2 regions of the Neorhizobium sp. NCHU2750 genome follow, and region 1 is predicted to be linked to the other one. Evidence: predicted binding sites of a transcription regulator. Region 1 holds the regulator's gene; the other holds the start of a gene.

Region 1 (6,082 bases):
AGGGCGCCGGTGTTCTCGTTGATCGCCGCATTCAGCGCATCGAGGTCGCCGAAAGGCACCTGATCGAAGCCTTCGGCCTTCGGGCCGAAACCTTCCATGTATTTTTCCTGGCCGCCGGCGGCGATCGTCGCGATGGTCCGGCCGTGGAAGGCACCTTCGAAGGTGATGATGTGGAACTTTTCCGGATGGCCCTTGGAGAAATGATAGCGACGGGCCGTCTTGATGGCGCATTCCAGCGCTTCGGCGCCCGAATTGGTGAAGAAGACCTTGTCGGCGAAGGTGGCTTCCGTCAGCCTGCGGGCAAGACGCTCCTGCTCGGGGATTTCGTAGAGGTTCGACAGATGCCAGACCTTCTCGGCCTGCGACTTCAGCGCGGCGACGAGGTGAGGGTTGGCATGGCCGCAGGAGGTGACCGCAACGCCGGCGCCGAAATCGAGATATCGCTCGCCGCTTTCCGTCACCAGCCATACACCCTCGCCGCGCTCGAAGCGCAGGGGGGCCCGGGCAAACGTGTCGAAAAGCGCAGATTCAGCCATGGCGACAATCACTCCTAAGGCGTCCAGCAATGGACATTCCAGAAAATCAAAATGCCGCCCACGGGGCGGCGGCGGCACTATCACCATTCACCTGGGGAAAGTCAACAAAAGTCATGAAAACACGGCAATTTGAGTGCCATTTCAGCCGAAATTTCGGTCGGCCGAAGCTGTGACAAAAATGACTCTCTCAGAAAGCAAGTTGGGGAAAACCCGGAAAACGATTCGCGGCGATTCCGGGGACTCTTGTCACGGAGTCCGCCGACCTCTAGGTTAATGATCAATTACTAGACTGCATGCGGCGGAACTAGTCACCAAAAGCATAGATGTAGTGCGTGTTGCGGAATGTCTTCCGCGGCAATGGTGAGGGATTCTGCATGCCACCAACGTTCAAAGGCGGAGAACGGGCATGAACTGGACGGACGAGCGCGTCGAGAAACTCAAGAGGCTATGGGCCGAAGGCCTGAGCGCCAGCCAGATCGCGGCGCAGCTTGGTGGCGTCAGCCGCAATGCCGTCATCGGCAAGGTCCACCGCCTCAACCTGCCGGGTCGCGCAAAGGCCGGCGGCACCGTTCCGACCAACCGCGCTCCCAAGCGCCCTGCAGCTGCCGCTCCCCGGGCTCCGAGCTTTGCTGGTCGCGCGCCCACCCGCACGATTGCTCGCCCGGTCGGTGCTACGGCACTCAAGGAAGAGGTCGAGTTCGAGGCATCGCAGGAACTGGTCTATCGCCCGGCTTCCAACGTCGTCGTTCCGATCTCCCGCAAGCTTGCCCTGACCGAACTGACCGAACGCACCTGCAAGTGGCCGGTCGGCGATCCGCTGACCGACGAATTCCACTTCTGCGGCTGCGAGTCCCCGGACTCCTCGCCCTATTGCAACTATCATGCAAAGCTCGCCTATCAGCCGGTCCACGACCGCCGCAAGGCTGCAACACGCTCCTGATCCAAGGCTGGATCTTCTGGAAAAAGCGGGCTCGAAGCCCGCTTTTTTGTTTGCCGCAATCGGGCGAGCGACCTGCGACACCGCGGCGCCAGAGAAAACTTGCGGACAGGCTTTCAAACCACTATCTGATGTGCCGTGAGGACGGCCTCCCCCAGAACGGGTATCAATCGCCGGGACGACCCGGCAGAGCCCATGGGGTTTGCAGACATGCGCAGCACAAGCGATCATATTCGCCACGCCATCAGTTTCGAAATCATCGGACTTGCGATCTTCACGCCGCTGGCGGCATTCGTGTTCGGCCTGCCGGTCAGCCATATTGGTGTCGTCGGCATCGTCTCGGCCACGGTGGCGACGGGCTGGAACTATCTCTACAATCTCGGCTTCGACCAGTTGATGCAGAAATTTCGCGGCGGCACGCAGAAAAGCGTGTGGCTGCGGGTCGCGCATTCGGTGCTGTTCGAGCTTGGCCTGCTGATCGTGCTGATGCCGTTCATCGCCTGGTATCTCGGCGTCGGCCTCCTCCAGGCACTGGTGATGGATATATCTTTCGCGCTGTTTTACCTGGTCTATGCCTTCTTCTTCAATCTGGCCTATGACAGGCTATTCCCCCTGCCCGAATGGCGAGAGCAGGCCAGAGCCTGAAGGTTACGACAGAAACGAAAACAGCCCGAGGTGAGTGATCACGCTCGGGCCGGGATTTCACACGTTGCGATCGACGTCCGATCAAGACTCCATCGAATAGCCCGCGCCGCGAACGGTGCGGATGACATCCTGCATGTTGGAAAAGTTGAGCGCCTTGCGCAGGCGGCCGACATGGACGTCGACGGTGCGTTCGTCGACGTAGATGTCATGGCCCCAGACGCCATCGAGAAGCTGCGAGCGGGAAAAGACGCGGCCGGGCGAAGTCATCAGGAATTCCAGAAGGCGGAATTCCGTCGGCCCGAGACGGACTTCACGGCTCTTGCGATGAACGCGGTGCGTTTCGCGATCGAGCTCAATGTCTCCGCAGCGCAAGACGCTGGAGAGAACTTCGGGCTTGGCGCGGCGCAGCATCGCCTTGACGCGAGCCATCAGCTCCGGCGTCGAGAATGGCTTGACGACGTAATCGTCGGCACCGGTGGCCAATCCGCGAACACGTTCGCTCTCCTCGCCGCGTGCCGTCAGCATGATGACGGGAAGGCGCTCGGTTTCGGGCCGCATGCGTAGACGCCGGCAAAGCTCGATACCCGACACGCCGGGAAGCATCCAGTCGAGGATAAGAAGGTCAGGCGCACGTTCCTGCAGCCTGATCTCGGCTTCATCCCCTCTCAAGATCGTCTCGACCTCGTAGCCCTCGGCTTCGAGATTATAGCGGAGGAGGACGCTCAGCGCTTCCTCGTCTTCCACGACAGCAATTCTTGGCTGCATGCTCAATTCGCTCCGTCACATCAGCCCACCGAGCCCAAAGGGCTCAGTTGGCGAGAGCACCGACCGTGTTCGACGTATCGTCCTTCGGACGTTCGCCTTCCGGCTGGGCACCAGTCGTAATGTAGTAGATGGTTTCTGCGATATTGGTCGCGTGGTCCCCGATGCGCTCGATGTTCTTGGCGCAGAACAGCAGATGCGTGCAGGTGGTGATGTTGCGCGGATCTTCCATCATGTAGGTCAGAAGCTCGCGGAACAGCGACGTGTACATTGCGTCGATCTCTTCGTCGCGCAGGCGGATGGCTTCGGCCTTCTCCGCCGAACGGCTGGCATAGACGTCCAGCACTTCCTTGAGCTGGACGAGCGCCAGATCGGACAGATGCTCGATGCCGCGGGCGAGCTTGCGCGGTACGCCGGTGCCCTGCACCGCGATGACGCGCTTGGCGGTGTTCTTGCCGAGATCGCCGACGCGCTCCAGATCGGCTGCGATGCGCAGTGTGCCGACGATTTCGCGCAGGTCTGCCGCAACCGGCTGGCGGCGGGCAATGGTGCTGATCGCCTTGTCCTGGATCTCGCGTTCGCCGTGGTCGAGGATCACGTCGTCGGAGATTACCTTCTGCGCCAGCGAAGAGTCCGAATTGACCAGGGCACGCACGGCATCGCCGCACATCTGCTCGGCCAGGCCGCCCATTTCGGAGATGCGGCGGGTCAGGTATTGCAGTTCTTCATCGAAAGCCGATAGCGTGTGGGTCGAAGCCATCTTCGGGTCCTTCCGGAAACAATATTCACGAAAATCGTGCGACTGGGTCGCAGGGTTTTGGGCCTGAAACGAAACCGATCAGCCGAAGCGGCCGGTGACGTAATCCTGGGTGCGCTTCTCACGCGGAGAGGTGAAGATCTTCGCCGTCTCGTCGAATTCGATCAGCTCGCCGAGATACATGAAGGCGGTCTGGCGCGAGACGCGGGCAGCCTGCTGCATGTTGTGGGTGACGATGACGATCGTGTATTCGGCGCGCAGTTCGTCGATCAGTTCCTCGATCTTTGCGGTCGAGAGCGGGTCGAGAGCCGATGCCGGCTCGTCGAGCAGGATGATCTCCGGCTTGACGGCAACGGTACGGGCGATGCAGAGGCGCTGCTGCTGACCACCGGAAAGGCTTGTGCCGCTGGCATTCAGCTTGTCCTTGACTTCATTCCACAGGGCCGCACGGCGCAGTGCCGCCTCGACGCGCTCGTCCATCTCTGCCTTGGAGACCTGTTCATAGAGACGGACGCCGAAGGCGATGTTCTCGTAGATCGACATGGGGAACGGCGTCGGCTTCTGGAACACCATACCAACCTTGGTGCGCAGCAGGTTGAGGTCCTGGTTGCGGTCGAGAATGTTCTTGCCGTCGACCAGAACTTCGCCGTCGGCGCGCTGCTTCGGGTAAAGTTCGTAGATGCGGTTCAACACACGCAGCAGGGTCGACTTGCCACAGCCCGACGGACCGATGAAGGCGGTGACGCTGCGCTCGGGCAGGACCATCGAGATGTCCTTCAGGGCCTTCGATTCACCGTAGTAGAAGTTGAGATTCTTGATCTCGATCTTGGCGCGGTCGGAGACATTCTGCGGAGCAACTTTTTCCAAGGAAACCATTTCGGTCATTATCCTTCTTTACGTCCGGTGAGGCTGCGGGCGATGATGCTCAGCGACAGAACCGTGAGGGTGATGATGAGGGCACCGGTCCAGGCAAGCTGCTGCCATTCGGCATAGGGGCTCAGCGCGAACTGGAAGATAGTAACCGGCAGGCTGGCGATCGGCGCATTGAGATTGCTGCTCCAGAACTGATTGTTCAGAGCCGTGAAGAGAAGCGGTGCCGTCTCGCCCGAAATGCGGGCGATGGCCAGGAGCACACCCGTCACGATGCCCGACATCGCAGCGCGATAACCGACCGAGCGGATGACGATCCAGCGCGGCGCACCGATCGCGGTCCCGGCTTCGCGCAGGGCGTTGGGCACGAGGTTCAGCATGTCTTCGGTGGTGCGGACGACAACCGGGACAACCAGGATCGCGAGCGCCACGGAGCCGGCAATGCCCGAGAAATGCCCCATCGGACGGACCAGCAATTCGTAGACGAACAGGCCAATGATGATCGACGGCGCCGAGAGAAGGATATCGTTGATGAAGCGCACGATCATGGTCAGCTTGCTGAAGCGTCCGTATTCAGCCATGTAGGTGCCGGCAAGGATGCCGATCGGCGTGCCGATGATCATGGCGATGATCGAGACGATCACGCTGCCATAGATGGCATTGAGCAGACCGCCGGCGGAACCCGGAGGCGGGGTCATTTCGGTGAAGACGGCGAGATTGACGCCAGCCAGCCCCTTGTAGAGCAGCGCCCCGAGGATGAGTGCCAGCCAGGCGAGGCCGATTGCGGCAGCGGCGACGCAGAGACCCATCATCAATCCGTTGGTGGCCTTTCGGCGTGCATAGATCGTGCTCATGAGATCAAGCTCCTGCCTGGCGACCCATCCGCAGCAGCATGTAGCGGGCGGCTGCCAGAATGAGGAAGGTGATGAAGAAGAGGATGAGGCCGAGCGACATCAGCGACGATACGTAGAGATCGCCGTCAGCCTCGGTGAATTCGTTAGCGATCGTTGCCGAAATCGTCGTACCGGGCGCGATGATCGATGCGCTCAGGCGGTGCGAGTTGCCGATCACGAAGGTGACGGCCATGGTTTCACCGAGTGCGCGGCCGAGAGCCAGCATGACGCCGCCCATGATGCCGACCCGCGTATGCGGGATGACGATGCGGCGGATGACTTCCCAGGTGGTGCAGCCGATGCCGTAGGCAGATTCCTTCAGAACGCCCGGAACCGTATCGAACACGTCCCTGGTGATCGAGGCGATGAACGGCAGGATCATGATGGCCAGGATCAGCGACGAGGTCAAAACACCGATACCATAGGGCGGTCCGGCAAAAATGTCGGAGAGGACAGGCACATCGGCGAAGAGATTGATGAGGAAGGGCTGGACGGTCGCCTGCAGGAAGGGTGCAAAGACGAACAGGCCCCAGATACCGTAGATGATCGACGGAATACCGGCGAGAAGCTCGACGGCAATGGCGATTGGGCGACGCAGCGGGCGCGGGCAGAGTTCGGTCAGGAAGACGGCGATGCCGATGCCGACCGGAACGGCGATGACGATGGCGATGGCGGCGGTGAC
Region 2 (6,082 bases), 1.4 Mb from region 1:
ACAAACGCGGATTTGCGACCATCTTTGTATCCGAAGGTGCCTGCCTCGATGCGATCGTCGCCGAACGGGAGGCCGCGGGAGAGAGTGTCAAGCGCGACGCCTTCGGCCATGTGAAGCTCGACACGATCAATGTCGGCGGCTGGTTCCAGAAGCAGTTTGCCGGCTATCTCGATGCGGAGCGCTCGATGGTGCAGAAGTCCGGCTATTTCGCCCGGTCGGCGCCCGCCAATGGCGACGACCTGAGACTGATCCAGGGCATGGTGGACCTCGCGGTGGAAAGCGCGCTCAACAAGGTATCGGGCGTGACCGGCCATGACGAGGGCCAGAACGGTAAGCTGAGGACAATAGAATTTCCTCGTATCAAGGGTGGTAAACCTTTCGATATGACGGCAAGATGGTTCAAGGATGTAATGGATTTCATCGGCCAGCCCTACGCGGCCGCCTGATGATAAAGGATGACGGGCGCCGTGCGCGTCCGGGAGGGTGATGATGACCTTAGAGGCCTGGCTCGCTTTTGCCGCGATCGCGACAGCGTTCCTCCTCATGCCGCATCCGCTTGCAGCCCTCACGGCCGCATTTTCGGCGTCGTGGGGACGGTCGAGCGCGTTCGTCACGGTGCCGGCCTCGATCATCGCCATGGTGCTTTGCGCCATTCCCGCCACGGCCGCCGTCTTCGCGCTCGGCTTCTACTGGCAGAGTGCGATCGACTCGTTCTCCTGGGCTGGCCTCGCTTATCTGATGATCTACATGCTCTACGCCTATCAGGCGCCTGAGATCCGGATCGGGCTTGCCGCCAACGACAACCTGCCCGAAACGCGCCCGATGCGGGTGCTCGGATATTTCATCCTCACCGCATTCCGGAAGATCCGCTATTTCGCGCTGACGGCGGCGCTCGCCATCCAGGTCGTCGACCCGAACCTTTCCGCCGGAAAGCAGTTTGGCGAAATCATCGCCGCCTTCGCGATCGGCACCGGCATCGGCGTGCTCGCCTATTCCTTCTTTCCGCGCCGGTTCAGCCGCAGGCGCCGCCGCGTCGCCTCCCCCCGCCACGCGCTTTACAAGCCCGGAACGCTGTTCATCGCCCGCCGCGCCGTCACCGCCGGATACCGACGGATTGCCGCATAGATGTGGGCTTGCCCGCGGGTGGCTTGCCGACCCCTTACGAATAGGTTAATTGATGTCGGATTGAGGGGGCGTGCGAGCGCTTTTTGTTAACGTTCTGGGCAACGATTTTAGTGAAAGCGACCCAATGGCGGTAATGCGATTTGTGTGCCGGAAAGCGGCCGTGGTGATTGCCATGTCGTCTGCGCTGGCCGCATGTTCGAGCGTCGAACACGATAATGCCGTTGCGTCCAAGGACGGCAAGGACCAGTCGGTCCAGCAGCCCGCCGATGCCCAGCAGATCGCCGCGGCCAATGCCGCCGCCGCATCCCAGACAGAGGTCACTCTGGTCAAGACCAGCCGCCTGCCCGTTCCGGTGCCGACGGTCGCCGAGGCGACGACGGTCCAGTCTGCGGCCATGGCATCGCCGACCATGGCACCCTTCGTCGCCATGCAGCAGATCAGCCCTGCCTCGGTCGGCACGCAGCCGCTGCCAGCCGCATCGTCGACGGCTCTTGCCGCATCGACCACTCTGGCTGCAACGACCGAGCCGGCAAGCCATAGCCTTGCCAAGGGCAGCCGCCTCGTTTCACCGGTTGTCGCCCCCGCCGTGCAGTCGGGACAGATCCAGCCTGCCGCTGCCGAGGCGATCGCTCTCGACGAGCCGGAACTGACGCCCGACATGGTGGCGCTGCAATCCGTCATTCCGATCCCCCGGCCAATGCCGCGCCCCACGTTGGGGCCGCAGGGTGCATCCACCGCGCTTGGCTATGCCGGCCAGCCGAAGCCGCTCGCCGCGGTGGCTGCAATCGACAGCCGAATGGAATTTCCGCCGGCGCCCGGCGAGCCGATGCCGGCCAGTGCGGCGGGTGCACCGGCCGATCTGCAAAAACTGATCCATCGCTATGCCGGGCTCTACGGCGTGCCGGAATCGCTGGTGCACCGTGTCGTGCATCGCGAAAGCAAGTATGATCCCAGTGCCTATCACAAGAACGGCTACTGGGGCCTCATGCAGATCAAGTATTCGACGGCCAAGTCCATGGGCTATCAGGGGCCGCCGGAGGGCCTGCTCGATCCCGAGACCAATCTGAAATACGCCATCAAATACCTTCGCGGCGCCTGGCTCGTGGCCGACAACCAGAACGACGACGCCATCCGGCTTTATGCGCGCGGCTATTATTACGATGCCAAGCGCAAGGACATGCTGAGCGTCCTGCAGAAGTAAGATAGCCCAAGCGCTACTCTTCCCCCCTCACCTTCCGCACGATCGCCGATGCGAGCGTGGTCGCGTCATAGCCTGCGCCGCGCGGCGTCAGGCCGAGCCTAACGATGACCAGTTTCATCGAGGGAATGACGAAGACGTTCTGGCCGTCGTGGCCGCTCAGGATGAACGTGTCGCCGGGCAGGCCCGAGCCGGGTTTCGGCAGCCATGTCTGCATCCTGGAATAGCGGCCGCCCGAGCTGGCGTTCTTCTCCTGCATCTCGCCGACAAAACCTTGCGGCAGAAGCCTGTTGCCTTGCCAGACGCCGTCCTGCGCCAGGAACAGCCCTAAACGCGCCCAGTCGCGGGCCGTCGCATACATGTAGGAACTGCCGACAAAGGTGCCCGCAGCGTCCGTTTCGATCACCGCCGAGCGCATGCCGAGAGGGGCAAAGAGCGCCTTTTGCGGATAGGCGAGCGCCTCTTCGGCGCTGCCCGCATGGGCCATCCAGATCTTCGACAGAAGCACCGGCGTGCCGGAGGAATAGGTGAAGCGGCTGCCGATACCCGCCTCCAGAGGCAGGCTTTCGACGAAGCGTGCCATGTCGGGCTCGAGGAACAGCATCCGCGTCACGTCGGCCACGCTGCCATAGTTCTCGTTGAAGGCGAGACCGCTTTCCATCGACAGAAGATCGGCCAGCCGAATGCCGGCACGCGCGTCGTCCTTCCATGCCGGAAAAAGGTTCTTCTCCTCAAGCGAGATTTTTCCCTCGGCCACAAGGCGGCCGATGATGGCAGCCGTGACGGTCTTGGTCATCGACCAGCCGAGAAGCGGCATGGAGGCAGAGAACCCATCACCATAGGTCTCGGCGGCAAGCCGCCCATCCTTGACAACGACCACGCCACGCATGCCGGGCCCTGTTAAAGCCCTGTCTGAAACAACGGCTTGAAGCATCGGATCTACCTGGTCTTTGTTTCCTGTTGGCCATAGCCCATCCAGCGGCTCCGATGCCGCCTGCACGGGAACGGAAAGCTCAGCCGGCATTGCGCCATCGGGCACGACCGTGCAGCCTGCGCCATCGCGATAGATGGCCAGGCTCGGCGCAATCCACCCCAGAAGCGCTGCATCGACGCGCCTGCCGTTGGGATCGACGGCGACCCGCATCAGCCGCAGCAGCGGATTGCCGGGCGCCTGAACGTCCTCCGCCAGAACCTTCTCCGCATCACGCCCTGCAAGGAAGACATTGGAGCAGACGATCTTTGCCGCATAACCGCTGCCGACCCTCAGCAGTTCGGGAGGCGACAGATAAAGCCAGCCCGCGCCGCCGGCGACGATCAGCAGCATGATGGCGGCAAGCCCGCGAAGAATATGCCTGAACACGAAGCCCCTCCCTTGATCCGCTCGCATGGGTCTGCGCCATGCAAGCAAAATCTTCCCGACAGGAAAAGCCACTTTCGGCCGATCGGCACCAAAGAGATGCAGACCACAACCCGCGTCACGAAGCTGTTGCACGAAGCAGCTACACGCGTTCGAGCTCCAAATCACCAGACTTGGAGCGTCCTTTGCGCATCCAAAAGGATGCACGGCGCTCCATATGAGGCAGGATTTCACTCATGGCAGATATCGTCGAAGATCGTGGCTTGCAGCGCAACCGCAAGCTCAAGGATGCCCTTCTCCAGCACAAGGCGCTTTCCGCCCACGGGCTTTCGGAGCGGCTTTTCGGGCTGCTGTTTTCCGGCCTCGTCTACCCGCAGATCTGGGAAGACCCGTCGGTCGACATGGAGGCCATGGAACTTGCCGAAGGACATTCGATCGTCACGATCGGTTCCGGCGGCTGCAATATGCTCGCCTATCTGTCGCGCTCGCCTTCACGCATCGACGTCGTCGATCTCAACCGCCACCATATCGCGCTCAACCGGCTGAAGCTCGCCGCTTTCCGGCATCTTCCCTCGCATGCGGATATCGTGCGCTATTTCGGCATGGACGGCGTGAAGAGCAACAGCCGCGCGTTCGACCAGCATATCGCCGGCATGCTCGACGAAACGACGGAAGCCTATTGGCAGAAGCGCTCGATCACCGGGCGCCGCCGGATCGACGTGTTCAAGCGCAATATCTACCGCACAGGCCTGCTCGGGCGGTTTATCACCATCGGCCATGTGGTCGCCCGCATGCATGGCGTCGATCTCAAGGAATTTGCCAAGGCCCGCTCCATCCGCGAACAGCGCCAGTATTTCGACGCCCATATCGCGCCGCTCTTCGACCGGCCGCTGATCCGTTTCGTCACCAGCCGCAAGAGCTCGCTGTTCGGCCTCGGCATTCCGCCGCAGCAATATGACGAGCTCGCAAGCCTTGCGCCGAACGGCTCCATTGCACCGGTGCTGCGCGAGCGGCTGGAAAAGCTCGCCTGCCATTTCCCGCTGCGCGACAATTATTTCGCCTGGCAGGCCTTTGCCCGCCGCTACCCGCGCCCGGAAGAAGGCAACCTGCCGGTCTATCTGCGGGTGGAAAACTACAAGGCGATCCGCAACAATGCCGAGCGGGTCAACGTGCATCACGAGAGCGTCACCGGGTTGCTCGCCCGCAAGCCGGCCGGATCGGTCGACCGGTTCGTGCTACTCGATGCGCAGGACTGGATGACCGACGAGCAGCTCAACGCGCTGTGGAGCGAGATCAACCGCACGGCTGCGACAGGCGCAAGGGTGATCTTCCGCACGGCCGCGGAAAAGAGCGTCATCGAGGGTCGCGTCGCCGATGCCGTCCGGCAGCAATGGACCTATCTTTCGGAGCGTTCCGCCGAACTCAACCTACAGGACCGCTCGGCCATCTATGGCGGCTTCCACATCTATGTGAAGGCCGATGACGCGAAGGCAGACGACGTAAAGGCTGGCCAGTGAGCGCCGGCACCGCCTCGGGCGGCCACGCGGCCGATATGGATCGTATGTACCGCTACCAGCGGCACATCTACGACCTCACCCGCAAATACTATCTTTTCGGCCGTAACCGGATGATTGCCGGGCTCGATGCCCCGGCGGGTGCGAGCATTCTCGAAGTCGGCTGCGGCACGGGCCGCAACCTGATGCTCGCCCGGCGGCTTTATCCGGCCGCCAAGCTCTACGGGCTCGACATCTCGCAGGAGATGCTGCAGACGGCACGGGCCAAGTTTGCCGGCAAGGCAGACAAGGGAACCATGCCGACGCTCGTCGTGGCGGATGCCACCGCCTTTCGCGCCGGCGACTTCGGCACGGATGGTTTCGACCGGGTGATGATCCCCTATGCCCTGTCGATGATCCCCGGCTGGGAACAGGCAATCGCCGCATCGCTTGCGACCCTGAAGCCGGGCGGTTCGCTGCATATCGTCGATTTCGGCCAGCAGGAAGGGCTGCCGGCGTGGTTCCGCAGCATGCTGCAGGCCTGGCTTGCCCGCTTCCACGTGACGCCGCGAAGCAATCTTCGCATGGTGCTGGAAGGCCAGAGCGAGGCGGCCAGGGCGCAGATGATGTTCGAGGACATCGGCCGCGGCTATGCGTGGCATGCGGTCATCCGCAGACCGGGATGACGAGAACGGCCCCGACTCTCGGGGCCGATGCGGCAAGGTTGCGATGACGGTACCGACCTGCTCTAACGCATTCTTTACGGCGTTATGGTAAACAGGATATTCAAATCGCTGCTGCCGACATCACACCGGACCCTTCATGCCCCGTATTCTCCTGGCCCTCGTCGCGCCCGTCCTCATTGCAACGACCCTTCTGGCATCGGGCTGCACGTCGACGAGCTATGAC

What was found. The regulator PhoB, encoded in region 1, activates phosphate uptake and scavenging genes when phosphate is short. The targets are predictions, from matches to a motif close to TGTCATNNANCTGTCAT.
Region 2: NCHU2750_RS07405 (BtaA family protein) is a predicted target of PhoB. The motif match lies at 3,797-3,813, and genes of this name have one in related genera.

The regions. Positions count from the first base shown of each region.
Region 1 covers NZ_CP030827.1:100,879-106,960, reverse strand. The annotation lists gene NCHU2750_RS00525 (aspartate aminotransferase family protein) at 1-536, opposite strand, end outside; gene NCHU2750_RS30270 (hypothetical protein) at 566-709, shown strand; gene NCHU2750_RS00520 (GcrA family cell cycle regulator) at 943-1,476, shown strand; gene NCHU2750_RS00515 (PACE efflux transporter) at 1,684-2,118, shown strand; gene phoB (phosphate regulon transcriptional regulator PhoB) at 2,200-2,883, opposite strand; gene phoU (phosphate signaling complex protein PhoU) at 2,927-3,640, opposite strand; gene pstB (phosphate ABC transporter ATP-binding protein PstB) at 3,719-4,513, opposite strand; gene pstA (phosphate ABC transporter permease PstA) at 4,522-5,361, opposite strand; gene pstC (phosphate ABC transporter permease subunit PstC) at 5,366-6,082, opposite strand, start outside.
Region 2 covers NZ_CP030827.1:1,509,959-1,516,040, reverse strand. The annotation lists gene NCHU2750_RS07425 (pyrophosphate--fructose-6-phosphate 1-phosphotransferase) at 1-446, shown strand, start outside; gene NCHU2750_RS07420 (hypothetical protein) at 487-1,125, shown strand; gene NCHU2750_RS07415 (transglycosylase SLT domain-containing protein) at 1,286-2,326, shown strand; gene NCHU2750_RS07410 (serine hydrolase domain-containing protein) at 2,340-3,683, opposite strand; gene NCHU2750_RS07405 (BtaA family protein) at 3,917-5,197, shown strand; gene NCHU2750_RS07400 (class I SAM-dependent methyltransferase) at 5,233-5,859, shown strand; gene NCHU2750_RS07395 (glycoside hydrolase family 25 protein) at 5,996-6,082, shown strand, end outside.